DNA from 2 places in the Gordonia sp. CNJ-863 genome. Region 2 is predicted to be linked to the other one. Evidence: predicted binding sites of a transcription regulator. Region 2 holds the regulator's gene; the other holds the start of a gene.
What was found. The regulator HspR, encoded in region 2, represses chaperone genes until heat shock. The targets are predictions, from matches to a motif close to ANNTGAGTNNNNNNNACTCANNT.

Region 1 (15,539 bases), on a different contig from region 2:
AGGAGATTCACACGTTCGTGCGTGTCAGGACCAGACCGACCTGGCACCGGATTCCCCGGTTCGGAACACGATGTACAGCGAACCGAGCGCCACCACGACCAGTGCGACCCCGAGAGCAACTGCCACTGCCCGCTGCGAGAGCTTGGACGACGCCGGGATTCTCGCGTGAACGGCGGTTGTCACCCGCTCGTTGTGCAGCGCCCACCAGACGACGGCGAGCGCGAACAGCGGCCCCACCCAATAGATCACCTGCTCGCCGAATCCGGCATGGCGTTCGATTGCCGCGCTGGGGCCGACCTGCTCCTCCAGTGATTCCCCGGCACTGGTGGTGAGCGGAAGGGCGATCAGCGCGACGAGAGCCACCAGGGGAGTGAGGATCCCCAGGCGGGCGCGAGCGGCGGGCCAGCACACCGCGGCGATCGCCATGAGCGCGCTGAGCGGCACCAGCACGACGACGATGTGTACGAGCAGGGGGTGGAGAGGCAATCCGTTGATGGTGTTCACGCAGTGACGGTAGGCCCGCGATGTTGAAGGGCAGCTGAATCTGTCGGGCAGGTCACCTCCGGTGGAATGACCCGTCGTCGCTGCGCGCGACCTGTCCGTGCCGGATGAGGCGCTCGAGATGGAGCCCGGCCGTACGGCGCTCGACCGCGTTGACGAACGGCATCTGCACATGCGGCCGGTACACGAGACGGTACTCGACGATCTCGTCGAGTGGCCGGGGCCGGTCGAGGAACGCCAGCAGGCGTTCCTCACGGCGGTGGATGACGCCCTCGTACGCAGTCAGGCGTTCCCGGAAGTCCTTGGCGCCCTCCACGACTCCCTTCTGATGGAAGGTTCCGTACCAGCGGGCGTCGACCTCGCGGACGCGCGCGAGGGAGGCCAGGTAGTCGTCGACGCTGCTGCCGACGTCGCCGTACATGGGTCCGAAGGACGTGAGGTCGATGTCGGCGATGTAGAAGAAGCCCGTCGGTTCCACGAGTACACCGCAGTGTCCGCGCGTGTGGCCGGGCAGGTGGACGACCGTCGCGGTGAGGTCGCCGAGGTCGAAGACATGACCGTCGCCTACACCCTCTGCCTCCGGGAAGCCGGGCGGGAGCGCGAAGGTGTCCCCGATCTGGGCGTCGACCGCGGCGCGTTCGTCCGGCGTGAGTCCGTAGCCGTCGAGGAGGACCTGAAGTGAGCGGACTCCGCCGACCTCGTCGTGGTGCGCGTACTTGGCGGTGTCGAAGTGGCGCAGTCCGGCGATGTGGTCCTCATGGGCGTGGCTGATCATGACCGCATCCGCGCCGACGGGGTCGTGATCGACGTCGAGGGAGGGATCGAGGACCAGCGTCGCCTCGCTGCCGTGCACGACGACGGTGTTGCCGCGAGGGAACGCTCCGCCGCCGGCCGGCGCCAGCACCGTGACTTCGTCGAAGCGGGTTTCGGTGAAGCTCGGCGCAGTGGTCACCTCGTCTGCCTACCCGCGCGCCGAGCGAACTGTCAACGGTGGTCGCCGCCCGGGCCCTGGCGAATCGACACGAGCCGGAGGACCATCGGTCCATGGCCACGTCACTGGATGAAGTCACGAAGTCTCAGGTGGATCTGCTGCGGTGGACGGACATGCGCCGTCGGGTCCGAGCATTCGTCGACGGCCAGGCGGTCGTCGATTCCGCCGCCCCGATCCAGGTGTGGGAGCCACACCGGGTGGTCGGGTGCTACGCGGTACCGTCCGCCGACATCGAGGGCCTGCTCGAACACCACCGACCGACGATGCCGCCCGCCGAGCACCCGCCGATCCTGACCCCGGCGCATCCGTTCGCGCTGCACACCGCGTCGGGCGCGACGTACGACATCGTTGCCGACGGGCGGATGCTCGCCGGGGCCGCCTTCCGGCTCGACGACCCCGATCTCGCCGACTATGTGCTACTTGACTGGGACGCGTTCGACGAATGGCGTGAGGAGGAACAGACCGTCATGGGGCACGCCCATGACCCGTACCAACGGATCGATTGCCTGCCCACCAGCAGACGCGTCGTCGTACGGATCGGGGACACGGTACTGGCCGAGAGCCGGAATCCCACGCTGCTGCTGGAGACGCACCTGCCGCCGCGGCATTACATCCCGCGGCAGGATGTCCGGATGGACGTTCTCCAGCGCTCCGACACCGTCACCGTGTGCGCCTACAAAGGTCAGGCGACGTACTGGTCGGCACTCGTCGGCGACGAGATCGTCCCCGACATCGCGTGGACCTACACCGATCCGCTGCACGACGCCGAGCCCGTGCGGGACCTCATCTGCTTCTACGACGAGCGGGTCGACCTGGAGATCCGCTGATCACGAGAACGTCGGCGGACCGGCCGGTCGCTTCAACTGGGCGAAGGTCGGGGTCCCCGCGAGGGTGACGAGCGAGGAGTAGAGCGCCTCGGCCTCGTCGCCGGTCGGGAGGTCGGCGAGCACGGGACCGAAGAAGAAGGTGCCGTCGATGCCGAGGATCGGGCTGCCGCCGTCCTCACCGAGAGCATCCTGACCGCGCTGGTGGGATTCACGCACCGCGGTGTCGAACGACTCGTCGTCCATGGCGTCGGCCAGTTCGGCGGGGAGTCCTGCCGCGGTCAGCACCTCGGCGACGACACCGGGTGTCATCTCGTCGCCGGCGTGGTGGATTCGCTTGCCGAGCGCTGTGTAGAGCGGGTCGATCGCGTCTGCGCCGGCTTTCGCGGTCGCAGCTGCGATAACGCGACCCAGACGGCGAGCCGTCTCGAGTCGGCGGTGCTGTTCGTCGGAGTCGGGTTCCTCGTTCTCGTTGAGGATCGCGAGGCTCATGAGATGCCAGTCGACGTCGGCACCGTGGGCGGCCGCGCGGTCACGGAGCCATCGTGACGCCGCCCAGGCGAACGGACACACCGGATCGAAGTAGAAGTCGAAGTGGGTCATGGACGTGCGTGTACCCAGTTCGGCCGGGTTCGATGCGTGCGGCTCAGCGCAGCGAGTAGCGGATCGGCAGGTGCTTGAGTCCGCCGACGAACACGGTCGCGGCCAACTCGGGCTCGCCGGCGAACTCGATCGAGTCCAGACGTGGGATCAGTTCGCTGAACAGGCTTCTCATCTCCATCCGGGCCAGCGCTGCGCCGAGACAGAAATGCACGCCGTAACCGAAGGCCAGGTGTCTGTTCGGGAAGCGCCCGACGTCGAAGGTGAACGGGTCGTCGAAGATCTCTTCGTCCCGGTTTGCCGAAGTGTAAGCGAGATAGACGGATTCGCCCTTGCTGATGGGTACGCCACGCACCGTGGTGTCCGCGGCGGCGGTGCGCATGAACTCCTTGACCGGAGTGGTCCAACGGATCATCTCCTCGACCGCGGTTCCGATGAGGTCGGGCTCGCGGCGGAGACGGTCGAGTTCGCCGGGGTTCTCGATGAGTGCGCGCAGACCTCCGGAGATCGCGTCCTTGGTGGTGTCGTGGCCGGCGCTGGCGACGATCACGTAATAGGAGGCGGTGTCGACGTCGGAGAGAGGCTCACCGTCGATGCGGCCGTTGGCGATTGCCGACGCCAGGTCGCCGGTGGGATTCGCGCGTCGGGAGGCGGTCAGCGTGCTGAAGTAGTTGAAGAAGTCGAGCAGGGTGGCCATCCGCTCCTCGAGCGTGGCGCCGCGCTGGTACTCCTTGTCGTCGGCGCCGAACATCTCCTGGGTGAGCTGGTGCATTCGAGGGAAGTCCTCTTCGGGCAGTCCCAGCAACGACAGGATCACGTACAGCGGGAAGTGGATGGCGATGTCCTCGACGAAGTCACACTCCGGACCGATCTCAACCATCTTGTCGACGTAACGCTTCGCCAGTGCGTCCACCTGTACTTGCAACTCGCGCAACGCGTTCGGCCGGAACCAATCCTGACCGATCGCGCGCACCTTCTTGTGGTGTGGGTCGTCCATGTGGATCAGGGTGCGCAACCCGGCGCCGGACTCGAGCTGCGACCTGGCGAAGTCATCGGCCACGGCGGTTACCAGCACCGGGCGCGGTTCGCTTAGCCACAGGTTGTTGTCGCGCTCGATGTCCATGATGTCGGCGTGCTTGGTGATCGCGTAGAAGGGCCGGTACGGAGCCTTGTCGACGTAGGCGACCGGGTTGTGCGCTCGAAGGTAGGTCATCGCCGCGTGCAGTCGCGGCTCGTCGGCGTAGGCCGTCGGATCGGCGAATACGTTGGCGGCCTCGTCGGTCATGCTCGCGCTCACCGTTGGCGTCCTTCCGTCGAACGGGTGCTTCTCGCTTCGAGTGTCCGATATCGGCGGGTTCCAGATCGGCAGATTGGTGAACCCGATCGATTTACGCTGGACATATGCCTTATCGGGTCCTGGCCGACGGCATCGCGGTCCTGCATCTGATGTTCCTGCTGTACGTCATGTTCGGCGGGTTCATCGCCTGGCGGTGGCCGCGCACCATCGCGCTGCACCTGGTCGCGGTCGGGTGGGGGATGGCGTCGGTGGTCGTCGGTCTGGAGTGCCCGCTCACCGACGCCGAGAACTGGGCGCGGCGTCGGGCCGGGGAGGCCGGATTGCCGCCGACAGGATTCATCGACAACTACCTGACCGGGGTGATCTACCCGGATTCGGCACTCGGGTTGGTTCGTGGGTTGGTCGCTGCACTGGTTGTCGTGTCGTGGGTGGGGTTGTGGTGGCGAGTGCGGACCGGCTCGCGCCGTCGCAGAATCTCGACTTCGGGGTAGGGGCGCCACCTGCAACCGGCGCTAGTGGGGCGAGGTCGCGATCGTGCGGGGCGGGTCAGTCGGTGCCCGGCGGTAGCGCACGCCGAGGCCTCAACAGGGGCAGCATCCACTCGTAGACGGCGTCATCGTTGAGCAAGGTGAAGTGATGGGCGCCGCCGACGTGGAGTCCATCATCGATCTCGAATCCGAGGTGTCGCCTCCGATCTCGACCGCCGCCGCTGTTCGTCATCACCAATCCGTCGCCGACGATGCGGCCGAAGGGGTGGTCGGGTCGCCGGGTCACGGTCGCTGTCACGTAAAGGTGTCGCGCCCCCTGCATGAGCGGCGGATAGTCGACGGCCGGCTGCCTAAAGGCGTCGGGATCGGTGTCGCGCCAATGATCTTCGGCGATCGCCCCGTGGAAGAGATCGCGAACGCCGGCACTGCGACGACCGAGGAGAGTGCCGAACGGGCGGCTGGTCGGCCGCAGGCGCAGGGCAGCAGTCGCCCAGTGAACCCCTCGTGCCAACGGTGCGCCGAGGTGCGGCGTCCCGAGGCATACGGTCTGTCGAACCAGCTTGGGCCAGTACGGGTCGACGGCCTGATGGCACGCACTGCGGATCACCAGGCCGCCCATCGAGTGGCCGATGAGGGTCAGGTCGGTCACCGGTACCGGCCACGACAACACGAGATCGTCGAGTAGCTGGGCGAGACGGCGGCCGTTGTCACTGATGTGTAGTCCCGAGTTGTACCGGATCATGACCTCGGTGCTGCCGAGGTCATCGGCGAGGCGCGCGCCGTAAGTGGGCTTGCCTCCGCGCTCCCACGCGAACTCGGTCTCCATGAGCCCGTGCAGAAACACCGTGAGGTGTCCGGTGGCCCGGGGGAAGGCCGTGGCCAGGTCGCCCGGGGTGATCGGAACGACGGCGCCGTCGACCCGGACGGCGATCTCCGGAGCCAGCGGTGACCGCTCGGCGGTCAGTTGATCACCGATCAACCCGTCGAGGATGCCGATGGCCGTGGCGCCCCGCTTGGTCTCGGACGGAACGCCGGAGTTGTGAACCGTCAGCGACTCGGCGAGGTCGCCGGCCACGTCGACGGTCGATGTGATCGCCGAGTAGACGGACGTGCTGATCGCGTCATGTATCACCTGGGCCGGACGGACCCTCGTTCCCCACGCCACGCGCAGACCGGCGAACACGGTGTCGGCGACGGATGAGTGGACGGCCGCGATGCCCGAGACCGCTTTGTTCAGCTCGTCGCGGCCCAGTGCCGCCAGTGCCGGCAGTTCGCGGGCGGGGGCGGAATCCACAGACATGATTTCAGTGTACGTGTGTCCACTGAAAGCTGGGTCCGGAACGCCGCGGTTTCGGTCACCCGGGACGGTTGAACGGACTGCTGCTCATCCATCCGGCGACGACGGCAAGGCGGGTGAGGCGCGTGCGAGTTCTCCGGGCTCATCCGACTCGATCGTTCTGGCGGTCAGTCCGGGGCGCGACCCACGAATGCGATGGCCTGACATCCCCCGCGGCGCAAAAGCGCGACCTCGACGACACCCGCGCTACTTCCGGCTAGCGCTTCGGGCGGGAAGCGGCGACTCTGGTAGGAGTGGCGCAGATCACAAAATAGAAAGCCATGAGCGGAATGGACTCAACTTTGTTGGCGTTGCATCCTCCGTATGGCTCATACTTGAGCCTGTTGGACTAAAGAGAAAGGTGCACGCGAGTGGACAGCTTCACCCCCACCACGAAGACACAGCAGGCATTGAGCGCTGCTGTGCAGGCGGCGGCCAGTGCTGGCAACCCCGACGTGCGACCGGCCCACATCCTGGTGGCGTTGCTCGATCAGTCCGACGGCATCGCGTCGCCGCTGCTCAAGGCAGTGGGCGTTGACCCGTCGAACATTCGTGCGCAGGCCCAGATGCTGGTCGACCGCATGCCGACGGTGGCCCAGGCCAGTGCCACCCCCCAGCTCTCCCGCGAATCGATCGCGGCGGTCAGCGCAGCTCAGCAACTGGCCGGTGAGCTCGGCGACGAGTACGTCTCGACCGAGCACATCGTCGTCGGTCTGGCGACCGGTGACTCCGATGTCGCCAAGTTGCTGCACAACGCCGGAGCAACCCCGCAGGCCCTGCGCGATGCGTTCGTCGCAGTCCGCGGGAGCAGGCGTGTCACGAGCGAGGACCCGGAGTCGACGTACCAGGCACTCGAGAAGTACTCGACCGACCTGACGGCAGCCGCCCGCGAGGGCAAACTCGACCCGGTCATCGGACGTGACACCGAGATCCGTCGCGTCGTGCAGGTGCTGAGCCGACGGACCAAGAACAACCCGGTCCTCATCGGTGAGCCCGGTGTCGGCAAGACCGCGATCGTCGAGGGCCTCGCCCAGCGTGTCGTCGCCGGTGACGTGCCCGAATCGCTGCGGAACAAGACCGTCATCTCGCTCGACATGGGTTCGATGGTCGCCGGCGCGAAGTATCGCGGTGAGTTCGAGGAGCGGCTGAAGGCCGTGCTCGACGAGATCAAGAACTCCGACGGCCAGATCATCACCTTCATCGATGAGCTGCACACCATCGTCGGAGCCGGTGCGACAGGCGATTCCGCGATGGATGCCGGCAACATGATCAAGCCGATGCTCGCCCGCGGTGAGCTGCGGCTGGTCGGTGCCACGACCCTCGAGGAATACCGCAAGTACATCGAGAAGGACGCCGCGCTCGAGCGTCGCTTCCAGCAGGTGTACGTCGGCGAACCGTCGGTCGAGGACGCCATCGGCATCCTGCGCGGCCTCAAGGACCGGTACGAGTTGCACCACGGTGTGCGCATCACCGACTCCGCATTGGTCGCCGCCGCAACGCTTTCCGATCGTTACATCACCTCGCGCTTCCTGCCCGACAAGGCCATCGACCTCGTCGACGAGGCGGCGTCGCGGCTGCGCATGGAGATCGACTCGCGCCCCGTCGAGATCGACGAGGTCGAGCGCATCGTCCGCCGGCTCGAGGTCGAAGAGGTTGCGCTGCAGAAGGAAACCGACGCGGCGTCGAAGGAACGGCTCGAGAAGTTGCGCGCCGAACTGGCCGATCAGAAGGAGAAGCTCAACGAGCTGTCCGCACGGTGGCAGTCGGAGAAGACGGCCATCGACGCGGTCCGCGACCTCAAGGAAGAGCTGGATCGTCTCCGAGGAGAAGCCGAACGCGCCGAGCGCGACGGTGACCTCGGACGCGCCGCCGAGCTCCGGTACGGCCGAATCCCGGGTCTCGAGAAGGAACTCGAGGCCGCGCTGGAGAAGACCGGTACCGATCCCGGTCAGGACGTGATGTTGCAGGAGGAGGTCGGACCCGACGACGTGGCGCAGGTCGTGTCGGCGTGGACCGGAATCCCGGCCGGACGCATGCTCGAAGGTGAGACCGCCAAGCTGCTGCGCATGGAGGACGAGCTGGGTAGGCGCGTCATCGGGCAGAAGGCTGCGGTCGAGGCCGTCTCCGACGCGGTGCGTCGTGCCCGAGCCGGTGTCGCCGACCCGAACCGGCCGCTGGGTTCGTTCATGTTCCTCGGCCCGACCGGCGTCGGCAAGACCGAGCTGGCCAAGGCGCTCGCCGAGTTCTTGTTCGACGACGAGCGGGCGATGGTCCGTATCGACATGAGCGAGTATGGCGAGAAGCACAGCGTCGCAAGGCTCGTCGGTGCTCCACCCGGCTACGTCGGGTACGAGGCCGGTGGCCAGCTGACCGAAGCGGTGCGGCGTCGGCCGTACACGGTGGTCCTGTTCGACGAGATCGAGAAGGCCCACCCGGACGTGTTCGACGTGCTGCTGCAGGTGCTCGACGAAGGTCGACTCACCGACGGCCAGGGACGGACGGTGGACTTCCGCAACACCATCCTGATCCTGACCTCGAACCTCGGCGCCGGTGGCGACAAGGACCAGGTCATGATGGCGGTGCGCTCGGCGTTCAAGCCCGAGTTCATCAACCGCCTCGACGATGTGGTCATCTTCGACGCCCTGAGCCCCGAAGAGCTGGTGTCGATCGTCGACATCCAGCTCGGACAGCTCAAGAAGCGGCTGGCCCAGCGTCGCCTCGACCTCGAGGTCTCGCCCAAGGCCAAGGAATGGCTGGGCGCACGTGGATTCGATCCGCAGTACGGTGCCCGTCCGCTCCGCCGCCTGGTGCAGCAGTCCATCGGCGACCAGCTCGCCAAGCAGCTGCTCTCCGGCGACATCCGAGACGGCGACGTCGTTCCGGTGAACGTCAGTGCAGACGGCGAGTCACTGGTTCTCGGCTGATCACGAGTGACACGACCAGGGGCCCATCCTTCGGGGTGGGCCCCTTCGTCGTCTGCGGCGGGTGGCGCGGACCGGTCTGGTAGTGGCGACGCGTCGGTGGGGGCGAGTCGACCGCTCGCAACCCCGCGCGTCCTGGCATCATCGCGGACATGAGCAGGATGGACGCCGTCGAGTTGCCGGCCACCGCGCTCGTCGAATTCCTCGAGTCGGCGGCATTCGCGGAGATGCTCGACCCCGAGGACGAGCGTTCCGCGTCACGGGATGCGCGGTCGCGGAGGGCCGAGGTCGTCGACGTCGTGAATGCGATCGACACCAACGCGGGCCGACGGTTCGTCGACCGTGAGCGTGCCGGCGAGGTGATCATCGGCGGTCTGCGCGGAGGCGGTCTCGGGGTGCGGCCGTCTGTAGTCGACGCGGTCCTCGATCTCCTGCGGCCGGTCGGGGTCGCGGCGCCGGGCGCCCCGAACCCCGTGCCCCTCGAAGTCCAGTCCGTACTCGGCGTCTACATCTACGCATTGGTCGATCCGCGTGATGCATCCGTGTTCTACGTGGGTGCGGGTCGCGGCAACCGGGTCCACCAGCACGCCCGCGCGGCGCTGGCCGGTGTCACGCCGGATGCCGGGGAGGTGGTGGGGGACGCCGAGTCGCCGGCGGTCTGGACTGCGACCGAGGAGCGCATCCGGGACATCGATGCCGACGGATTCGGCGTGGAGCACTGGATTCTCCGCCACGGCGACGACGTCGTCGATTCCGCTGAGATGTTGGCGGCGTATGTCCAGCAGTTCACGGTCGAGTTCGCCGGCCTGGCACGACTCCCGCTGACGAACAGTGCGTCGAGCGGCGCGATCCAACTGGACGAGATGGTGCTGCAGCACGCGGCGCCGCTCGCACCTCCGCTGCCCGAGCCGTGCGTGCTGGTGAAGGTCGACGATTCCGCCCGACCAGACGCCGGTGCCGAGCAGATCTATGAGTGGGCGCGCAGTGGATGGCGGGCCGGACCACATCGCACGGTGCCCGATCTCCCGGTCCTGGTGTTCGCCGACGACATCGTCCGCGCGGTGCACCGCGTCGATTACTGGGAGGCGTATCGGGATGCCGACGGCAACCTCGACCCGAAACGGTGGGTCTACACCGGCTCGCCGGATGCCGAGCTGGAGGCGCGGTACGTCGGTACGAGTCTGCGCGAGGTGCGCGAGCGTCGCGGCGGGAAGTGGAACCACAACGGATGGCACCCGTACGGACAGGTGTGACCGGTCCCGGTGACCGGCTCCTCGACGAGAAACGCCCCTGAGGACAACCCTCCAGAGGTTCGCGGACGACACTGTGTCGCCGGCGGTCCCGTGGAGGGGGTGTTTCAGGGGCGTTTCTCAGGGGTGCTTTACAAGGGGGGGCGAGCGAGGCGGCGGAACCCTAGCCGGTGGCAGCCAAGCCCGGCACGGTCTGACGCAGCCGGATGAGACCGTCGCGAATACGTGACTTGACCGTGGGAAGCGCGACCCCGAGGTGCTCGGCGACCTCGCGGTAGGTGAGTCCGTGGAAGTAGGCCAGTTCGATGGCCTGGCGCTGGATGGGGGTGAGGCTCTCGAGGCCGGTGTGGATCAGGCGAGCGATCTCTCGTCGCTCCACCGACTCACTGACCTCGTCGATCTCTCGGCTCGTGTCGGCGATGCCGTAGGCGACGGTGCGTCGGGTCGCGGCGGACTCCGACCGAACGCGGTCGACGGCCCGGCGGTGAGCCAGGGTCAGAATCCAGGAGAGTGCCGAACCGGAGCGGGGGTCGTAGGTCTCGGCGTTGCGCCAGACGGCCAGGAAGGTCTCCTGCGTCGCTTCCTCGCTGTAACCGGGATCGCGCAACACGCGGAGTGTCATGCCGTACACCCGGTCACAGGTTGCGTCGTAGAACTGGGCGAAAGCGTCCATGTCCCCGGTCGCCACGCGGGCAAGGAGGTTGTTCAGGTCGGATTCATGCATCACGAAACTCCTTGGCGCAGATGTGTTGTCTCGCTTCCGAAGCGGGATTCGGCGTCGGTGCCGGAGTGCTCTCGGTGCGATGTGACCAACGCTATGCGGGCAGCGGCGAGAAGTGACCATCGAGAGACACAACGGGATGCTTTCGCAATCTTTGGTAACGGAACGATAACGGCGGCCATCTGTCGTAGCCGTGCCGTAGCCTCCTCGCCACGAAGGGAGACGTATGTCCGCAGACACGATAGAGGGACCAGACGGTCGGCTGCGTTGCTTCTGGGCGGGCCGCGAGCCGGAAACCGCCTATCACGACACCGAATGGGGATTCCCGACCACCGACGATACGTCGTTGTTCGAGCGGGTGTGCCTCGAAGGCTTCCAGTCGGGCCTCAGCTGGCGCACGATCCTGATGAAACGGGAGAACTTCCGCGCGGCCTTCGCCGGCTTCGACGTGGAGAAGGTCGCGCGCTACACCGACGCCGACGTCACGCGCCTGCTGGACGACGCGGGCATCATCCGGCATCGCGGAAAGATCGAAGCGGCGGTCAACAACGCGCAGCGGGCCGTCGAGCTCATCGACGAGTTCGGCTCGCTCGAGTCGTACTTCTGGGGATATGCGCCCGCCGATGATCACGTGCCGAACTCGATGACGACGTCACCCGAGTCGGTCGCGATGTCGAAAGACCTCAAGAAGCGCGGATGGCGTTTCGTGGGGCCGACCACGATGTTCGCCCTCATGCAGGCGACCGGGATCGTCAACGACCACGCCTACGAATGCGTCATTCGGGACGAGGTGGCCGCGGCACTTCGGCAGCGATTGTAGACAATCACACAATGTGCCATCATCCGGAGCATGAACGCCCAGATCGGCATTGGGATGGTGTGCCCGTTCGACATGGCTCTCGACCGGGAGTTGTGGCGCTGGATGCCGGACTCGGTCTCGCTGTACTTCACGCGGACCGGTTACATCGATGCTCCCGTCGACGTCGAACTGTGCCGCGATCTGAACAATCACGCGGAGATCTCGGCAGCGGTCAGGGCAGTCTCGTCGGTCGGGCCGCGAACGTTCGGTTACGCGTGTGCATCGGGCAGCTTCGTCTACGGGATGGCGGGCGCGGTGGAGATCTCCAACTGCATGCTCGCCGCGGGCGCGGAGCGCGCGGTCACGACGTCAGAGGCCTTGATCCGGGCGCTGGACATGCTGAACGTGGGGACGCTCGCCGTCGCCACGCCGTACACAGCCGCGCTCACCGGACTCCTCTGCGACTTCCTCGCGGAGTCCGGCAGGAGCGTCGTGGCCCAGGCCGGTCTCGGTCGCGATCGCGAGATCTGGACCATCCCGTACCGCGTGACCGCGGATCTCATCCGCGCCGCGAATCATCCCGATGCCGACGCCGTCTTCGTCTCCTGTACCAACCTGTGGACCTACGACATCCTGGCCGACCTGGAGGCGGAGCTCGGCAAGCCGGTTCTCTCCGCCAACCAGGTGACCGCGTGGGCGACGCTGTGCGACGCCGGCGTGTTCGGCGGCGAGATCACCCCGGTGGGCTGGCCGACAACCCATGCGCAATCGCTGTTCGCCCGTAGCATTGCCGCATGACCTCTGACGCCGCGACGTTCGGCGAGGCGGGTACCGCCAAGTACGTGAACCTGACGACCTATCGCAAGGACGGCACTCCGGTCGCGACACCGGTGTGGGCGGTACTCGACGGAGCCCGATTGCTCGTGTGGACCGAAACCGAAGCATGGAAGGTCAAGCGGATCAGGCGGAATCCGAAGGTCCTGGTCCAGGCCACGGATGCGCGGGGCAAGAAGCTGTCCGGCGAGCCGGTCGCCGGCACCGCGGTTGTGCTCGACGCCGAGGGCACCGCACACGTTCGCAAGAAGCTCGGCGAGAAGTACGGGCTGCTCGCGCGGGTACTGATCTTCGCCAGCAAGGTGCGTCGTGGAGAAAGCGGCACCATCGGGATCGCGATCACGGCGACATAGCGGGACCCCCGGTCAGTACGACCGGTGACAAGGGGTCGTCAAGAACTGCCGGCGGCCCGTAAGAACGGCGTTAAGAACTCTCCGGTGCCCCGCGGGGCGCGTGATCCTTCGGTGTGCCCACCGCACGGTGGGCCATCGGTGCGATCAGAGAGTGAGTCATCGTGGCGGATGTGCTGTTCCTGCTGCTTGCCATCGCAGGGTTCGGTCTGTGCGTACTTGCCGTTCGCGGCCTCGATCTGCGGATCAAGTCGTGACCGCGGCCGGGGTGACCAACGTCGTACTCCTCGTGCTCGCGGCGGCGGCGATGGTGTACCTTCTCCTGGCTCTCGTGTTCCCGGAGAGGTTCTGAGAAACGATGGGCACAGTTGCTGCCGGCCTCCTGCAGTTCGGAGCGCTCATCGTGATCCTGGTCGCCGTCTACGTGCCGCTGGGCGACCACATGGCGCGTGTGTACACCGGGCAACGAGACCTCGGCGTCGAGCGCATCCTCTATCGACTGGCCCGTGTCGATCCGCGTAGGCAACAGTCCTGGTTGGGGTATGCCCTTGCCGTACTGGGGTTCTCGGCGGTCTGCTTCGCGGTCCTCTACGCGGTCCAGAGGCTCCAGGGAATCCTCCCGTTCTCCGACGGCAAGGCCGGCGTCTCGCCGGCAACGGCGTTCAACACCGCGATCTCCTTCGTCACCAACACCAACTGGCAGTCGTACTCACCTGAGCTCGTGATGACCAACCTGACCCAGATGGCAGGACTGGCGGTGCAGAACTTCGTCTCCGCGGCGGTCGGGATGGCCGTCGCCATCGCGCTCGTCCGCGGGATCGTCAACCGTGGGGCCACCGGCGAGATCGGGAACTTCTGGGTTGATCTCGTGCGCGGCGTGGTCCGGATTCTGTTGCCGCTGAGCATCATCGTGGCGACGCTGCTGCTGAGTCAGGGGGTCGTGCAGTCCTGGCACAGCGGATTCACGTGGACGACGCTCGACGGTGCGGAGGTGCACAGTGTGGTCGGTCCGTTCGCTTCGCAGGAGGCGATCAAGGAACTCGGCACCAACGGCGGCGGGACGTTGTCGGCGAACTCGGCGCACCCGTTCTCCAATCCCACACCGTTCTCGAATCTGGTCGAGATCTTCGCGCTGCTGGTGATCCCGGTCTGCCTCACCCGGACCTACGGGACCCTCGTCCGAGACCGGCGCCAGGGACTGACTCTTCTCGCCGTGATGGCGGGGATCTGGGCGATCATGCTTACCGTCGTATGGATCTTCGAGAGTCATGCGTCCGGGTCGGCAGCTCGGGCGGCGGGCGCCATGATGGAAGGCAAAGAGGTGCGCTTCGGGATTCCGGGTTCGGCGCTGTTCGCGGTGTCGACGACCGGGACCTCTACCGGTGCAGTCAATGCCGCGCACGACAGCTTCTCCGCGGCCGGCGGGGGTGCGGTCCTGTGGAACATGCTTCTCGGCGAGGTCGCGCCCGGTGGGGTCGGTTCGGGACTGTACGGAATCCTGATGATGGCGGTGATCACCGTCTTCGTCGGCGGGCTACTGGTCGGCAGGTCGCCGACGTTCCTCGGCAAGCGGATCGGACAGCCGGAGATGACCATGGCGGCGCTCTATGTCCTCGTCATGCCGGCACTCGTGCTGGCCGGCACGGCGATCTCGGTGATCCTGGCGTCGACCACGGAGGCGCAGGGGAACGGAGGCGAGCCGGGAACACCCGGTGCGATCCACGGTTTCGGTGAGGTGCTCTACGCCTACGCGTCGGCGGCCAACAACAACGGCAGTGCCTTCGGTGGGCTCGCGGTGACCGGTGACTGGTTCCAGTCCTCTCTGGGCATGGCGATGCTGCTGGGTCGGTTCGTGCCGATCGTGCTCGTGCTCGCACTCGCGGGCCTTCTCGCCCGGCAGCGTCCGCGCGGCACGGCCGACGAGGGCGCAGCCGAGAGCACCGGCATCATCGGTGCCCGCCCGACCGGACCGGTGGGACCCGGTCACGGGCGCGCCGTCCTGGAGGCCGCGTCGGCCCGTCCGGTGGCACGACCGGAGGTTCTCTCCGCCCTGCCCACCCACGGTCTTCTCTACGGAACGCTGCTCATGGCGACCATCGTGCTGGTCGCCGGACTCACCTTCTTCCCGGCCATGGCGCTGGGACCCATCGCGGAGGCGCTGCTGTGACCACACCCCTGATCGACACCGCCCCGGACGCCTCCCACGCCGAACCTGCCGCGGGCGACGAGCCGGAACTGTTGTCCCGCGGCGCTTTCGACGTCCGCTCGCTCGTGACGTCGATGCCGATGGCCCTGCGAAAGCTGAACCCTCGCGATCAGGCCCGCAACCCGGTGATGTTCGTGGTGTTCCTCGGCGCTGTCGTCACCACCGCCCTGGCGGTCCTTCGTCCGTCCTGGTTCGCCTGGACCGTGGCGGCCTGGTTGTGGTTCACCGTCGTGTTCGCCGCTCTCGCCGAGGCGGTCGCCGAGGGGAGAGGGCGGGCGCAGGCCGAGAGTCTGCGAAAGATCAAGCGTGACACCGTGGCCCGTCGACTACGAGCTGACGGTGGCTTCGACGAGGTCCTCGGTGGTGCGCTGCGGGTCGGCGACCTCATCGTCGTGGAGGCGGGCGAGGTCATCGCCGGCGA
Region 2 (15,539 bases):
GGCGAAGGACGCCGGCGTCGACCCTGCGGGGGCCGGGTCGCATCGGCTGGTGATCGGCGGCGACGCCGGGCAGTTCAGCGACCCGGACGGATTCACCTGGGAGTGTTGAGCCCTCGGTGGCATCACCACTGGGCGGCGCTCGCTCGTTGACCTCACCCCGTTCGCCCCTGGCATAAATCAGTCGGGAACAAACTTCCAGCCATCTCAGTTGAGCCGATCAGACTTAACTCTGGAGGTTTCATGTCGCAGACATATTCACTGCCGGTCCTCTTCGTCCCGGACGTCGTCGTCCTGCCCGGCATGGTCGTGCCGATCCCGCTCGACGATGCAGCTCAGGCCACCGTCGACGCCGCCCGGGCGAGTGAGAGCGGAAGACTGCTGGTCGCCCCACGCCTGGACGACCGCTACCCCACGTACGGGGTGATCGCCTCGATCGTGCAGGTCGGGCGCATCCCGGGCGGCGGTCTGGCAGCCGTCGTCAAGGGTGAGAAGCGCGCGCAGATCGGGGCGGGAACCCCCGGCCACGGCGCCGCGCTGTGGGTCGAGGCCACCGAGGTCACCGACCCCGAGGTCACCGATGAGGTGCGGACCCTGGCCGGCGAGTACAAGAAACTCGTGCTGGCCATGCTGCAGCGCCGCGAGGCGTGGCAGCTGATCGACGCCGTCAACAAGATGTCCGACCCGTCGAATCTCGCCGACACCTCGGGCTACGCGTCCTGGCTCACCGACGAGCAGAAGCGCGAACTCCTCGAGACGCCGGACACCGCCGCGCGGCTGCGGCTGTTGATCGAGTGGACCGGCGACCATCTCGCCGAGTCCGAGGTCAGCGAGAAGATCGCCGAAGACGTCCGCGCGGGGATGGACAAGCAGCAGAAGGAGTTCCTGCTCCGTCAGCAGCTCGCCGCCATCCGCAAGGAACTCGGTGAGGACGAGCCCGAGGGGGCGGACGACTACCGGTCGCGCGTCGACGAGGCCGACCTGCCCGAGAAGGTGCGCGAAGCCGCACTGCGCGAGGTGGGCAAGCTCGAGCGCGCCAGCGACCAGTCGCCCGAGACCGGGTGGATTCGCACCTGGCTCGACACCGTCCTCGACCTGCCGTGGAACACGCGCACCGAGGACTCCACGGACATCAAGGGTGCCCGCGAGATCCTCGACGCCGACCACCACGGCCTCGACGACGTGAAGGACCGGATCGTCGAATACCTGGCGGTGCGTGCTCGACGCGCCGAACGCGGCCTGCAGGTCGTCGGCGGACGCGGATCGGGTGCCGTCATGGTGCTCGCCGGCCCGCCCGGCGTCGGCAAGACGTCGCTCGGTGAGAGCGTCGCCCGGGCGTTGGGTCGCAAGTTCGTGCGCGTCGCCCTCGGCGGTGTGCGCGACGAGTCGGAGATCCGCGGTCACCGACGTACCTACGTCGGCGCACTGCCCGGCCGCATCGTGCGTGCCATCGGCGAGGCGGGATCGATGAATCCCGTTGTGCTGCTGGACGAGATCGACAAGGTGGGCTCGGACTACCGGGGCGACCCGGCCGCGGCGCTGCTCGAGGTCCTCGACCCCGCGCAGAACCACACCTTCCGCGACCACTATCTCGATCTCGACCTCGACCTGTCCGACGTCCTGTTCCTCGCGACCGCCAATGTCATCGAGAACATCCCGTCGGCCCTGCTCGACCGCATGGAGCTCGTCACCCTCGACGGTTACACCGAGGACGACAAGGTGGCCATCGCCCGCGACTACCTGCTGCCCAGGCAGGCCGAGCGTGCGGCACTCACCACCGACGAGGTGACCGTGACCGACGCGGCGCTCCGCGAGATCGCGGCGAACTACACCCGGGAACCCGGTGTGCGACAGTTCGAACGGTTACTCGCCAAGGCTTTGCGCAAGGCAGCCACCAACCTCGCTCAGGAGAGTGCCACGGCACCGATCACCATCGACGAGCCCGACCTGCGCGACTACCTCGGCCGGCCCCGGTTCACCCCGGAATCGGCCGAGCGGACCGCAGTGCCCGGTGTCGCAACGGGTCTCGCCGTCACGGGAATGGGTGGCGACGTCCTCTTCATCGAGGTCAACGCCACCGACGGCGAGCCCGGACTCAAGTTGACCGGCCAGCTCGGCGACGTGATGAAGGAGTCGGCGCAGATCGCGCTGTCGTACGTGCGGGCGCACGCCGAACAGCTCGGCGTCGACCCCGAGTCGCTCAACAAGACCGTCCACGTGCACGTTCCGGCCGGAGCGGTGCCCAAGGACGGTCCGAGTGCGGGCGTCACCATGGTCACCGCGCTGGTGTCGATGGCGACGGGTCGACGGGTGCGCGCCGAGGTCGGCATGACCGGAGAGGTCACGCTGAACGGTCGCGTCCTGCCGATCGGCGGGGTCAAGCAGAAATTGCTTGCCGCGCAACGCAACGGGCTGAAGACCGTCTTCATCCCGCAGCGGAACGAGCCCGACCTCGACGACGTGCCGGCCGAGGTCCTCGACGCCCTCGACGTGCGTCCGATGACCGACGTCGCCGAGATCGTCGCGCAGGCTCTGGAACCCGCAGCAGGAGAACAGGTCAACGCGGCCTGAGGCAGATACAGGAGCGGGGCATCGTTCGGAACAAGCCGGACGGTGCCTCGCTTCTCGTCATCGAAGCCCCACCGTGCGGGCGGTCCACTCCAGCACGCGATACACCACCCAGGCGAGACTCGTCACGGCAGCGGCAGGCACCAGCCATAACGCGCCGACGGCCGCGATGAGACTGGCGGCCCACTGCCGTCCCCACAGTGGCGCGGCGACGAAGATCATCAACAGCGCCACCACGAACGACCAGCCCGGCGACGACACCGGCCACGGCCGATCGAACAGAAGCGCGCCCGCAGAGCCGACGGTCGCGGCGATCCCCACCACGCTCAACAACAACCACAACACGATGCTCCAGCGACGGTAACCACCTGCAACCCAACGGGTCCGGAGTGCCACGGCCGACCACATGATCCAGCGCTTCAACCACGGGACCCCAGAGGTTCGCATCATCTCCCGGAAGAACCGGTCGGACAGGGTGTCGCTGCCGAGCGCGCCCGAATTGACGGTGTCGGTGATGAGTTCGTCGTGGATCAACGCAGCGAGGGAGTGCCTTCCGTACGAGTCCTCGAACCAGCGCATGAAACGCGGCACCGATGCCAGGTCTGTCGGATTGTCCTCGCGCGGAACGAACGTCCGGGCTTTGTCGATCGCCGCACGGGCCTCCGGTTCCTCCATGCCACCGCGAACCAGCTTGGTGAGCAGGTCGTTCTCGACGACCTCGTCCGAATATCGAAAGGTGTTGAGGACGACGAATTGTCGCTCGTTGATCTGGACGACACCGACGCTGCCTCTACCGGTCGGGTCGTCGACCTCGAATCCCGAGGCCGGTGCCACGCGCCAGGGCGCCCACCGTGTGACACTCGATGTGGTCTCACCCATCTCGACCTCCCGACATCGGAATATCCGACGGTAGCGCCGCATGAGACAGCTCTACCGGGAACCCGACGGACGGAGACCCAAGTGCAACCCGACGTTGCGGGATCCGCGACCCGGCGATCACCGTGGGGTGGGGCTCGACGTCCATTCGGCGACGGCATCGGTGTAGAACGCCATCCGTTCCCTGAGCGCGTCGGGCTCGATCCCGAACTCCTCGGGGCTGTACCGATGTCTGCCCTTCCCGTGACGCGGTTGTTCCGCGTTGTGCTCGGCGAGCATCGTCGCCACGTCTGGAGCATCGAGATCGGCTGCTGCATAAACCCGTTCGATGGTCTCTGCGGGCCGGGACACCAGGTCCTGGTAGTCGATGTCGACGACTGTCGCCGATCCGGCCGCGCGGGAGTCGCGGAACTCGAGCGCACGCCGGAACCACAACTCCGACTGCTCGATCTGGAATCGACCGACGTCATGGCCGTCGACCTCGTCGCTGTAGGTCGAGCGGTAGGTCGCGAACAGGCTCGCGCCCGACGCCACGGTCTCCACGACGTCGCGATGCAGATGGACGATGCAGACGCCGGGATATGTCTGGGCAAGGTCGACCAGCTCGGGCGTGTGGGCCGGTGCCTTCAGCAGCCAGCGTCGTCGAGAGCCGTCGTCGAGGATCTGCAGCATCGTCCGATGCGCTGCGTATTCACCGGCGAAGTCCTGGTCTGCCAGCCACCGGGAGTAGCTGTCGAGGCGCATCGTTGAGCTGAATGCCCAGTTGCGCAGGGTCGTTCCCATGCCGAGTACGCATTCCTCGGGGAGCGCCGGTCCGGAATCGTGGACCGCGGCCATCGCCGGATTCAGCAGGTGCAGCGGGTTGGGCTCGGCGGCCTGGGTCTCGATCAACCGTTCGCGTTCTTCCGGGGACAGCTTCGCGACCCGCCACGGGGCGTACAACTCCACGGGCCGCGGTGCGCGGAGCCGGGGGTCGCGGGCCATCAGCCGGTACAGGAACGTCGTCCCGGTGCGCCACCCGCCGATGATCACGATCGGCGGGAGCACCGCACGCTCGGCCACCTCCGGGTTCTCCACCAGGGTCTTGTCGAAGATGGAGCGCGCCCGTAGCTTCCCGATCACCGCGTCCTGCGCATTGCGGACGCCGACTGCGTTCAGACGCCCGTCCTCGGCTGCCGAAGCCAGGTACCGCTCCAAGCCAGGCCGCCACAGCGCCGGGTCGCCCAACCCCTCGACACCGTGCTCGGCAGTGGCCCGTTCGACGATCGCGTCGGTTGCCTCGACCCCCAGCCGGTACCGCTCGGGGCGGGCAAGCCGATCGGCTTCCGCGGCCGCGTAGATGTCCTCGGCGACCTCACTCCGCTGCGGCGGCGTCCACTTCACCATCACTCACCTCGCAGTTCGACGAGCGGGACAACCCGAGCGGACGGCAGGGGAGGGGGCGCGGCCGGCTGCAGGAAACGCATCACGATGATCCCGAAGTCGCGCCCCTCGGAATCGATCCAGTCGCCGACCTCGGGGCTCTCGGCGGCAATCACGAACCGATACCGGCCGTCGACGACGGTGGCGGTGGCACCCGTATACGACACCGGCCGGTACCGGAAGTCGAGGGAGTTCAGAAAACGACTGTAAGCCAGGATGTTCCAGTACCTGCACTCGACGACGTCGCCCTCGATCACCAGCGCCTGGCCCGGTTCGAGTTGCCAGCCGCCGCGAACGTAATGGATGCCGGGTTCGGTGAACACCGCGCCGCCGGCCATCTCCGACCAGTGCCGCAGGACGTTTGGCGGATCGAGATCGTCCTTGGTCGACATCTCGAAGATCGTCGGCAGCATCGAGGTCGTGGCCGCCAGTGTGCCCAGCGACGACACGAACCTCCCCGGGTCGATCGCCGGTGGCACCGGCGGTTCGACGATCGGTTCGATACCGCACCACCCCATTTCGTCCCGATGCACGTCGTCGTGGAAGACCCGGACCCAGATGACGCCGGACTTCTCCGGCAACTCCAGCCAGTCGCCGGCCCCCGGTGCGGTACCACCGAGGACGATCTCGAAGCCGCCGTCGTCGTCGAATCCGATGGCGTCGTTGTCGATGCGGGCGGTTGCCTCGGCGCCGAGGCCGCCCGTCCGCTGGTAGACGGTCACCGAGACGTACGACGCATCGCCGCGGTTGCCGCGGATGCGGTAGGCGCGGTCACCACGAACCTCGCCGACCCAGTAGCGGAAATCGGGGTTGTCCATCAGGAACTTGTGTCGCCACCCGTTGAACGGCACGAGCTCCGGGCGTTCTCGATCGACCTCGAAGCGCGACAACTGATTCGACAACCCGCGCACCAGGCGCGGAATCCGTCGGCCTGCTCGGCCGGGTCCAGGTCCGCGGTGTCGGCGGCGACCTTGTCGCCCGCGGAACGGAGTGCGTCGACCAGACCGTTCCACGCGGCGACCTCCGGCCGAGCGTCGTCGGTCACGAGCGCCGGACCCGGGCGTCTCGCCGGGCGCACACCACCCCGAAGGTGGGGTCGCCCACCTCTCCGGGAACCCAAACAGCGACGCGATGCGGACGCCGGTGTGGGGAGTGCGTGGTGCCCTTCGTCCGGGTGGGGCTGGTCTGCGGCATGGGCAGTCCTCGGGAACGGTGGAAGAGGAATCGCTTGTTTCCTGTTGGAGGAAATCTGCCCGGTGCGTACAGGTGTGTCAAGAGTTACGCCGGCTGGGGCCTCTTGAGTGAAATTCGCTCAACTTTTTCCCGCGATCCGGGAACAAAGGCCACCGGGGCCCCGTTACACACTTCGAGAAACCTGAGCGATCCAGACTCAAGTAGGTTTGACTCATCGCCCTGAATTCAGTAGGACATGAGTCGGACGCACTGAAGTTCGGTCCCGCTGGGTTTCGGACATCATCCCCGCGTCATCGAACCGCGGGGCCAAAGGACTTGGGTGCACACCCACAAACTAGGAGGAAGCCAAACATGTCTCGTGCTGTTGGAATCGACCTCGGCACCACCAACTCCGTGGTTTCGGTGCTCGAGGGTGGCGAAGCATCGGTCATCGCCAATGCCGAAGGGTCGCGGACCACGCCGTCCGTCGTCGCCTTCGCGCGTAACGGAGAGGTGCTCGTCGGTCAGCCGGCCAAGAACCAGGCGGTCACCAACGTCGACCGCACCATCCGCTCGGTCAAGCGCCACATGGGTGAAGGCAACTGGACGATCGAGATCGACGACAAGAAGTACACCCCGCAGGAGATCAGCGCGCGCACGCTCATGAAGCTCAAGCGCGACGCCGAGGCCTACCTCGGTGAAGACGTCACCGACGCCGTGATCACCGTCCCCGCGTACTTCAACGACGCCCAGCGTCAGGCCACCAAGGAAGCCGGCCAGATCGCCGGCCTCAACGTTCTGCGCATCGTCAACGAGCCCACCGCGGCCGCCCTGGCCTACGGACTCGACAAGGGCGAGAAGGAACAGACCATCCTGGTCTTCGACCTCGGTGGCGGCACCTTCGACGTCTCGCTGCTCGAGATCGGCGACGGTGTGGTCGAGGTCCGCGCGACCTCTGGTGACAACCACCTCGGTGGTGACGACTGGGATCAGCGCGTCGTCGACTGGCTCGTCGAGAAGTTCAAGAGCCAGCATGGCGTCGATCTGACCAAGGACAAGATGGCCCTGCAGCGTCTGCGTGAGGCTGCCGAGAAGGCCAAGATCGAGCTGTCCAGCTCGCAGAGCACCTCGATCAACCTGCCCTACATCACCGTCGACGCCGACAAGAACCCGCTGTTCCTCGACGAGCAGCTGTCGCGCAGCGAGTTCCAGAAGATCACCTCTGATCTGCTCGAGCGCACCCGCGCGCCGTTCCAGGCCGTCATCAAGGATGCGGGCATCTCCGTCGGCGACATCGACCACGTCGTGCTCGTCGGTGGTTCGACCCGTATGCCAGCCGTCACCGACCTGGTGAAGGAACTAACCGGTGGCCGCGAGCCCAACAAGGGCGTCAACCCGGACGAGGTCGTCGCCGTCGGCGCCGCCCTGCAGGCCGGCGTTCTCCGCGGCGAGGTCAAGGACGTGCTGCTGCTCGACGTCACCCCGCTGTCCCTCGGTATCGAGACCAAGGGCGGCGTGATGCACAAGCTGATCGAGCGCAACACCACCATCCCGACCAAGCGCTCGGAGACCTACACCACGGCCGAGGACAACCAGCCGTCGGTGCAGATCCAGGTGTACCAGGGTGAGCGTGAGATCGCCTCGCACAACAAGTTGCTCGGCAGCTTCGAGCTGGGCGGCATCGCGCCTGCGCCGCAGGGTGTCCCGCAGATCGAGGTGACCTTCGACATCGACGCCAACGGCATCGTGCACGTCACCGCGAAGGACAAGGGCACCGGCAAGGAGAACTCGATCCGCATCCAGGACGGTTCCGGCCTGAGCAAGGACGAGATCGACCGCATGATCAAGGACGCCGAGGCGCACGCCGACGAGGACCGCAAGCGTCGCGAGGAGGCCGAGACCCGCAACCAGGCGGAGTCGCTGGTCCACCAGACCGAGAAGTTCCTCAAGGACAACGAGGACAAGGTCCCGGCCGATGTGAAGGACAAGGTCGAGGCCGCGGTCAACGACGCGAAGGAAGCGCTGAAGGGCACCGACTCGGCCGCGATCAAGACCGCGATCGAGAAGCTGTCGGAGGAGTCGCAGGCTCTCGGCCAGGCGATCTACGCCAGCGCCGCTGCGGAGTCCGCCGACGGTGAGGCCGGTGCTGCCGCCGACAACGATTCCGATGTCGTCGACGCCGAGGTCGTGGACGACGCCGACACCAAGGAGAACAAGTGACCGCAGGATCCCATTCGTCGAATGGGTCCGGCGAGGAGCCGGTGACGGTGACCGACCGTCGTCGCATCGACCCGGAAACGGGTGAGGTGCGCGACGAGCCGGCCGCCGGCCCCGGCCCGGCCGACGCCGAACCCGTCGTGGACGAGTCCGACACCGAGCAGCCTGCCGACGGGGCGTCCCCGGACGCCCGGCTCGTCGAGCTGACGGCCGACCTGCAGCGGGAACGCGCCCAGTTCGCCAACTTCCGGCGACGAGCTGCCGAGGAGAAGCAGGGATCGGTTGCCTACGGCAAGCAGATCCTGATCGACAAGCTCCTCCCGGTTCTCGACGACCTCGACCGTGCCCGCGAGCACGGCGATCTCGAGACCGGCCCGCTTCGGGCCGTCGCCGACAAGCTGGCCGCAGTGCTGAACGCCGAAGGTCTCAAGTCCTTCGGTGCCGCGGGTGACGAGTTCAACCCCGAACTCCACGAAGCGGTCCAGCACGACGGCACCGGTGACCACCCGGTCATCGGCGCGGTGTACCGCTGCGGTTACCGCCTGGGCGAGAAGGTGATCCGCACCGCCATGGTGACGGTCACCGATCCCGAACCCGCCGGCGACCAGACCGGTGCACAATAAGGCAACAGTCGCCCGTGCATGAGGGGCGATCCGACCACCGATCCCTGAGGTGCGAGGAGCGCAAGCGACGAGCCACGAAGGGCGACGAACCCTTCGTGGCTCGCTCCGCTCGCACCTCAGGGAGCGGGTGGGCTCGCTCCGCTCGCACCTCAGGGAGCGGGTGGGCTCGCTCCGCTCGCACCTCAGGGAGCGGGGAACAACTGAAACACCAATCCAGACAACAGAAGACCTGAAGGAGGTGACGTCTGGTGGCTCCACAACGTGAGTGGTTGGAACATGACTTCTACAAGGACCTGGGCGTTGCTTCTGACGCTTCGGCTGAAGAGATTCAGAAGGCCTATCGCAAGCTCGCCGCTGAGCTCCACCCCGACCGCAATCCGGGTGACGCGGAAGCCGAAGAACGATTCAAGCGAGTGTCCGAAGCAAAAAGCGTGCTGACGGACCCGCAGAAGCGCAAAGAGTACGACGAAACCCGTGCCATGTTCGCCGGCGGACGATTCCGCGGCGGCGGCAACGGCTTCCCGGGTGGATTCCCGGGCGGCGGCACGACGTACACGACCGGCGGCAACGACTTCGACCTCGGCGACCTGTTCGGCGGCGGTCAGGCCGGCGGCGGTGGCGGATTCGGCGACATCTTCGACGGACTCTTCAACCGTGGCGGCGGATCCCAGCGCACGTCGACGGCCAGCCGTCCCCGTCGCGGCAAGGACCTCGAGACCGAGACGACGCTGTCCTTCAAGGACGCAGCGCTCGGCACGACGGTCCCGCTGCGGGTGACCAGCCCGTCCCCGTGCACCACCTGTCACGGCTCGGGTGCCAAGCCGGGCACCAGCCCGCGAGTGTGCCCCAACTGCAACGGCTCCGGTTTCGTCAGCCGCAACCAGGGCGCCTTCGGGTTCAGCGAACCCTGCCAGGACTGCCAGGGCACCGGCTCGCGGATCGACGACCCGTGCACCGACTGCTCCGGCAGCGGCGTGAAGAACCGGACGCGCACCATCAACGTGCGCATCCCCGCCGGAGTCGAAGACGGACAACGGATCAGGCTCGCCGGACAGGGCGAGGCCGGACGCCGCGGAGCGCCGTCGGGCGACCTCTACGTCGTCGTCCACGTCACCCCGCACAAGCAGTTCACGCGCAGTGGCAACGACCTTCGGGTGCAGCTCCCGGTGCGGATCTCCGAACTCGTTCTCGGCGCGACGGTCTCGGTACCGACGCTCGAGGGCTCGGTCGGTGTCAAGATCCCGCCGAACACCACCGACGGCCGGACGCTTCGCGTGCGCGGCCGCGGCGTCCCCAAGCGATCGGGTGGCGCAGGCGACCTGCTCGTGACGGTCAAGGTCGCGGTGCCGGACAAGCTCGACGACGCCGCGATCGAGGCGATGCGCGCCTACGATCAGGCCGAGCGGGCAAGCGGGTTCGATCCACGGGCGAACTGGGGGAGATGAGTCATGGCCGGCCAGAAGAACTTCGACGCCGACGGCGCGACCTTCATGATCTCGGTGGCCGCCGAGCTCGCCGGCATGCACGCCCAGACCCTGCGGACCTATGACCGCCTCGGTCTGGTCACCCCGCAGCGGACGAGTGGCGGCGGTCGTCGCTACTCGTCACGCGACGTCGACCTCCTGCGTGAGATCCAGCGTCTCTCGCAGGAGGAGGGTGTGAACCTCGCCGGGATCAAACGGATCATCGATCTGAGTAATCAGGTCGAGGCGCTGCAACAGCGGGTCCGTGAGCTCACCGACGAGGTCGCCGCGTCGCGGAACCGCCGCGGAGGCGAGCTCGTCCCGGTGCCCCGGACCAATGCCCTCGTCGTGTGGCAGCCGCGGCGCAGACGATCCGGCGACTGAACGGTCTGACTCGTTCCACGAGGGTGATCGGCAGGGCCCGCGTACGTTGGATGTATGGCTTCCGACACCGTCATCACCGTTGACACGGGCCCGCACCGCGTTTCACGGCGCATCGTCGTTGACGCGCCGGCCGCCGAGGTCTTCGCCCTCATCGCCAACCCGCATCGGCATCCCGAACTCGACGGTTCGGGGACGGTGCGCGACACACCCGTCAAGGGCCCGGAAAGACTCACCCCCGGTGCGCGATTCAGCGTCGGGATGAAGCAGTTCGGCGTCCCGTACACGATCACCTCCACCGCGACCGACGTCGACCCCGACCGGGTCGTCGAGTGGAAGCACCCCATGGGTCATCGCTGGCGCTGGGACCTCGTCGCCACGTCGCCGACGACCACGCAGGTCACCGAGACCTTCGACTACTCCACGCTCAAGGTCCCGAAGATCATGGAACTGATCGGCTACGACAGGAAGAACGGTCAGGGCATCGAGGGCACACTCCGGGCTCTCGCGAACCGCTTCGGCTGATACCACCGCCATCTTGCCGACATCGTGTCGGTAAGATGGCGGAGACCTATCGGACCCGAACCAGGAGTCGACGAGATGTTCGTGATCACCAACCGCATCGATGTCACCGAGAACGCCGAGGCCTTCGAGAAGGCATTCTCGGACTCGATGCGCACCACGCTGAAGGGTGTCCCCGGCCTGCACCGCGCGACCCTGATGCGTCCGGAGGCCGAGGGCCTGCCCTACGTCTCCACCATGGAGTTCGACGCCAAGGACGACTTCCTGGCGTGGCTGAAGTCGGATTCGTTCCGCGCCTCGCACTCCGATGACCAGGCCCCGGGCATGCAGGCTCCGTCGGCCGTCGAGCAGCACACCCTGATCGAGACCTTCACCGCCTGACCAGGCCGTCCCAGGGCGGCCGCGAAAGGAAGCCCTCTCCATGGAGTTCGAGGACGATACGCCGACATCAGACGACGAAGCGGTGGTCGTCCTCGGAGTCGTGGCCGCCCCCGGGCAACCGATCGGGTTGGCGCGTAAGCTCGTCGACGCGAACCTGATCGAGCACGTCCAGACCAGCTTCCCCGGAGCCCGATGGCAGATCGAGATCGTCGAGGCATCCGTGGTGCAGCCGCCCGCGACCGATGCCCAGATCGTCGACGCCGCGAGAGACGTTCTCCTCGAACGTGAATGGGACCTGGTGGTCTGTCTGACGGATCTGCCCCTGCACGTGGGCCGGCGCCCTGTCGTCGCGCATGCGAACGCGGTGCACGGCGTCGCGGTCCTGTCGGTCCCCGCCCTCGGCCCGACCGGCCTACGTCAGCGGGCGCGGACCACGGTCACCGGTCTCGTCGGACAACTCCTCGGTGCCGACGCCGACGACCTCCGCGACCACGAGAAGTCCCCGTCGAAGTCGCCGCTGCGGCATCGTGTCCGCCAGCTCGGCACCGACACCGACGAGGCGGGCACCGCCTTCACCGCCCGGGTGCTGACCGGCAATCTCCGGCTCCTTTCGGGGATGGTGCGCGCCAACCGACCGTGGCGCCTCGCGCTCGGACTGACCCGGGCACTGACCGGCGCCATCGCCGCCGGTGTCTTCGCACTGGTCACCGCCGACATCTGGCTACTGGCCGACACCTTCGGCTGGGTCCGCCTCACCGGCGTCGCCGTCGGTTCGATCGTCGCCATCACCGCCACCCTGATCGTCGGCGCCAACCTGTGGGAACGGGGGTCGTCGCGGCAGTCGCGCGAACAGATCGTCCTGTTCAACACCGTCACCGTCATCACCGTCGTGCTGGGAGTCGCGGCGTTCTATGCCGCTCTCTTCGTCCTCGCGACCCTCGGGGCCCTGTGCCTCGTGGTCCCACAGGTCTTCGGCGACGCCCTCGGTCACGACCCCGGGATCACCGACTACTTGGAGGTCGCGTGGCTGACGTGTTCGCTCGCCACCGTCGGCGGTGCGCTCGGTGCCGGGCTCGAGACCGACGAGGCGGTGCGCGACGCCGCGTACACCCAACATCCCGCCGAGTCGGTTTGACGGGGTACCACCGACGGTCCGGCTGCCACGAATTCGGTCCAAGCCGTTAGGCTGCATGGGCAAACGTCGATGTGGAGGTGACGATGACCCAAGATCCGGCGAGTGGGGGACTGCCCGGATCCGTGGTTCTCGGGATATCCGTCGTGGACGATCAGATCGCGTCCGTGGTGCGCGACGCCGATGGCCACATCCTGGCCAGCAACCTCGTCGACCTGCCTGATCCGTCGGCACCCGCGGTCGAGGCCGCGATCATCGAGCTGGTCGATTCGGTGCCGGTCGTCGTCGATCAGATCGGCGTCTCGGTGTCACGCGAGGACGTCCGCAAGCACCTGGCGCAGGCCTTCGGGTCGAGCGGCGCCGGGGAGTCCTGGCACGACCGCGTCGTCGTCACCGGTTACGCCTCGGCACTCGCCGAGATCGCGTGCACCCATGCCACCCGGGGCGGCGTCGTCGCCGTCGTGGACCTCGACCGGGATGCCGCTCCGGCATCCGGTACGTCGGTGGCCACCGTCGACACGACCTCGGGTGCGGTCCTCGGGACCGCCGACTTCACCACCAACCGGCTCGCCCCCGTCACCGATCCGGACGGGGCGTCCGAGCTGGCGACGGCGGTGTCCAAGCTGCCGCGCGGCCGCGACATCACCTCGATCATCGTGGTGGGACCCGGCGCGGAGATGCCCGGTATCGCGCCCGCGTTCGAATACGCCGCACAGCGGCCCGTCACGGTCGCTGGCAACCCGCCACTGGCCTCGGCCATCGGCGCGGCCGACGCCGCCCTGGTGGCGTTGTCGACGCCGGCGGCGGCCCCGCGGGTGTCGACCGGGCGACGCTGGTGGTTCGTCGGCGCCGCGATCGGTGCGGCGATGTTCCTGGGCGCGGTCGGTCTGACCCTGCTGCTGTCCGCGGAGCGCAACACCACCGAACCCGCCCCCGTGACGGTCACCGAGACGCCCGCTGCCGTGACCGTCAGCGCGGACGCGAAGACGGTCACCGAGACCGAAACCCAGACGCAGCAGGCGCGCACGACGACGATCACCAGCACCCCGCGTCCGGTCACGAGGACGACCACGGTGACCGAGGAGATTCCGGGACCGTTCACGATCACCGAGACCGAGACGACCACGGTCGAGGTGCCGGCTCCGGGAGAGCCGGCTCCCTGACGCGGTGACCCGCGGGTCAGTACACCGGGTCGTGCTGGATACGGCTGGCGCGGACCCCGGCGATGATCAGTTTGCGTCGGGTCGCCTCGATCATCTGCGCCGACCCGGCGATGAGCACCTGGTGGTCCTCCCAGTTCCCGGCGCCGACGACCACGTCGGCGAGGGTGCCGATCTCGTGGTCGATCCCGAGTTCGGCCGGCGTCGCCACGGCGGTGATCCACCACGGGTCGCGCTCCTCCTCCGACACCGCGGTGACCTGCAACCACGGGTTGGTGGCGGCGATCCGCCGAAGGACACTCAGGTCGTAGAGCTCGCCGGGGTAGCGCATCCCGTAGAAGATGTGGGTCGGGGGCGAGTCCGCGCGTTTGGACATCTCGATGAGCAGGGCACGCAGTGGGGCGAGCCCGGTGCCGCCGGCGACCATCAGGACGGGCCGGTCCCGGTCGACGTGCAGGGTCCCGTGACTCTGCGACAGGGTCCAGACGTCTCCGACGCTGGTCTCGCTGACGATGGCCGAGCTGACCGTCCCACCCTGGATCGCCCGGACATGGAACTCCAGCTCACCGGCCGGGTTCGGCGGGATCGACGGCGAGAAATTGCGCCACTGCTTGGGCCACTGCGGGATGTGGACCTCGAGGTACTGGCCGACGTTGAACGTCAGCGGCGCATGTGCGATGAGTCGTACCACGGCGAGGTCGCGGCTGATTCGGTACTTCTCCACGACCTCTGCCGTCCACCGGGCCGGGTGGGTGGCGGTCTCGGCAGCCCCGCGCATCACACCGGTGACGAGCATCATCGCCTGCGAGACGGTCTGCTGCGCCTCTTCGTCCCAGTACCCCTCCATCAGACTGGCGAACTCGCCCATGAGCGCGGTGTACATCACGTGGTAGTGCTCGGGTTCGACCCCGAACTTGCGATGGTCGCGGCCGAGCTGGGCGAGGAACTCGACGAGGTCGGCGTGGCCGGACTCCGCAGGGATGGCTTCGAGGACGTGGTCGATCACGCGATGGAAGGCGATCTGCTGTGCGGCCATCGAGACGCCGAACAGATCCCGGAGGTCGGGATCGATCGCGAACATCCGGGTGTAGACGTTGGTCACGAACCGGTCGGGCTGCCGGTTCACCGCTGTTCGCAGGTGATGCAACGTGTGGCGTGAGTGGCTCGCCATTCTCTTAGGACAACCTCCGTCGGCGTTCGTCCCCCGCCTGTTCCGAGAGCTCAACACTAGCGGTCGACGGTACAGAATTCAGGATCCGTCATCGTATGTCGGACTGTGATCCGGTGTGGCAAGGTACCAACATGACGTCCCTCGACGGTGTCCTCCCGGCCATCGTCGACGCGCATGTGCAGCACTGGAATCCGCGGCGCACCCCATGGGCGGCAACCCGCTCGTCGCGGCTGTACGGGTTCGTCCCCCGATTGGGGGACCGAGCCTTCCCGCTCATCGCCTCGCGCGCCGACCGGGAGTTCGTGCTGACACCGCGAACCGTCGCGCGCCCGTACGAGCCGCGGCAGTACGCCACCGATGCCGCTCTCGTCTCGACGGTCGTCGGGGTGCCCATCGACACCGTGGTGCACGTCGAGTCGCATTGGCGCAAGGCACTACCCGCGGGAGAGCAGG

Region 1: the regulator HspR is predicted to act here: its motif matches at 6,317-6,339, upstream of clpB (ATP-dependent chaperone ClpB).

Annotation. Positions count from the first base shown of each region.
Region 1 covers NZ_MKKG01000003.1:23,944-39,482, forward strand. Annotated here, with positions in the region: gene BJF87_RS01515 (DUF2231 domain-containing protein) at 25-504, opposite strand; gene BJF87_RS01520 (MBL fold metallo-hydrolase) at 557-1,453, opposite strand; gene BJF87_RS01525 (DUF427 domain-containing protein) at 1,546-2,319, shown strand; gene BJF87_RS01530 (DsbA family protein) at 2,320-2,919, opposite strand; gene BJF87_RS01535 (cytochrome P450) at 2,963-4,201, opposite strand; gene BJF87_RS01540 (DUF2784 domain-containing protein) at 4,318-4,704, shown strand; gene BJF87_RS01545 (triacylglycerol lipase) at 4,760-6,001, opposite strand; gene clpB (ATP-dependent chaperone ClpB) at 6,409-8,961, shown strand; gene BJF87_RS01555 (GIY-YIG nuclease family protein) at 9,120-10,211, shown strand; gene sigK (ECF RNA polymerase sigma factor SigK) at 10,372-10,932, opposite strand; gene BJF87_RS01565 (DNA-3-methyladenine glycosylase I) at 11,156-11,749, shown strand; gene BJF87_RS01570 (hypothetical protein) at 11,780-12,526, shown strand; gene BJF87_RS01575 (PPOX class F420-dependent oxidoreductase) at 12,523-12,915, shown strand; gene BJF87_RS01580 (potassium-transporting ATPase subunit F) at 13,166-13,264, shown strand; gene kdpA (potassium-transporting ATPase subunit KdpA) at 13,271-15,079, shown strand; gene kdpB (potassium-transporting ATPase subunit KdpB) at 15,076-15,539, shown strand, end outside.
Region 2 covers NZ_MKKG01000007.1:45,819-61,357, forward strand. Annotated here, with positions in the region: gene BJF87_RS03960 (glyoxalase) at 1-109, shown strand, start outside; gene lon (endopeptidase La) at 241-2,568, shown strand; gene BJF87_RS03970 (DUF1353 domain-containing protein) at 2,626-3,444, opposite strand; gene BJF87_RS03975 (sulfotransferase) at 3,562-4,827, opposite strand; partial or broken gene BJF87_RS03980 (DUF1214 domain-containing protein) at 4,827-5,908, opposite strand; gene dnaK (molecular chaperone DnaK) at 6,409-8,256, shown strand; gene grpE (nucleotide exchange factor GrpE) at 8,253-8,876, shown strand; gene dnaJ (molecular chaperone DnaJ) at 9,125-10,321, shown strand; gene BJF87_RS04000 (heat shock protein transcriptional repressor HspR) at 10,325-10,723, shown strand; gene BJF87_RS04005 (SRPBCC family protein) at 10,778-11,245, shown strand; gene BJF87_RS04010 (antibiotic biosynthesis monooxygenase) at 11,321-11,623, shown strand; gene BJF87_RS04015 (hypothetical protein) at 11,664-12,758, shown strand; gene BJF87_RS04020 (hypothetical protein) at 12,842-13,918, shown strand; gene BJF87_RS04025 (FAD-binding oxidoreductase) at 13,935-15,086, opposite strand; gene BJF87_RS04030 (amidohydrolase) at 15,218-15,539, shown strand, end outside.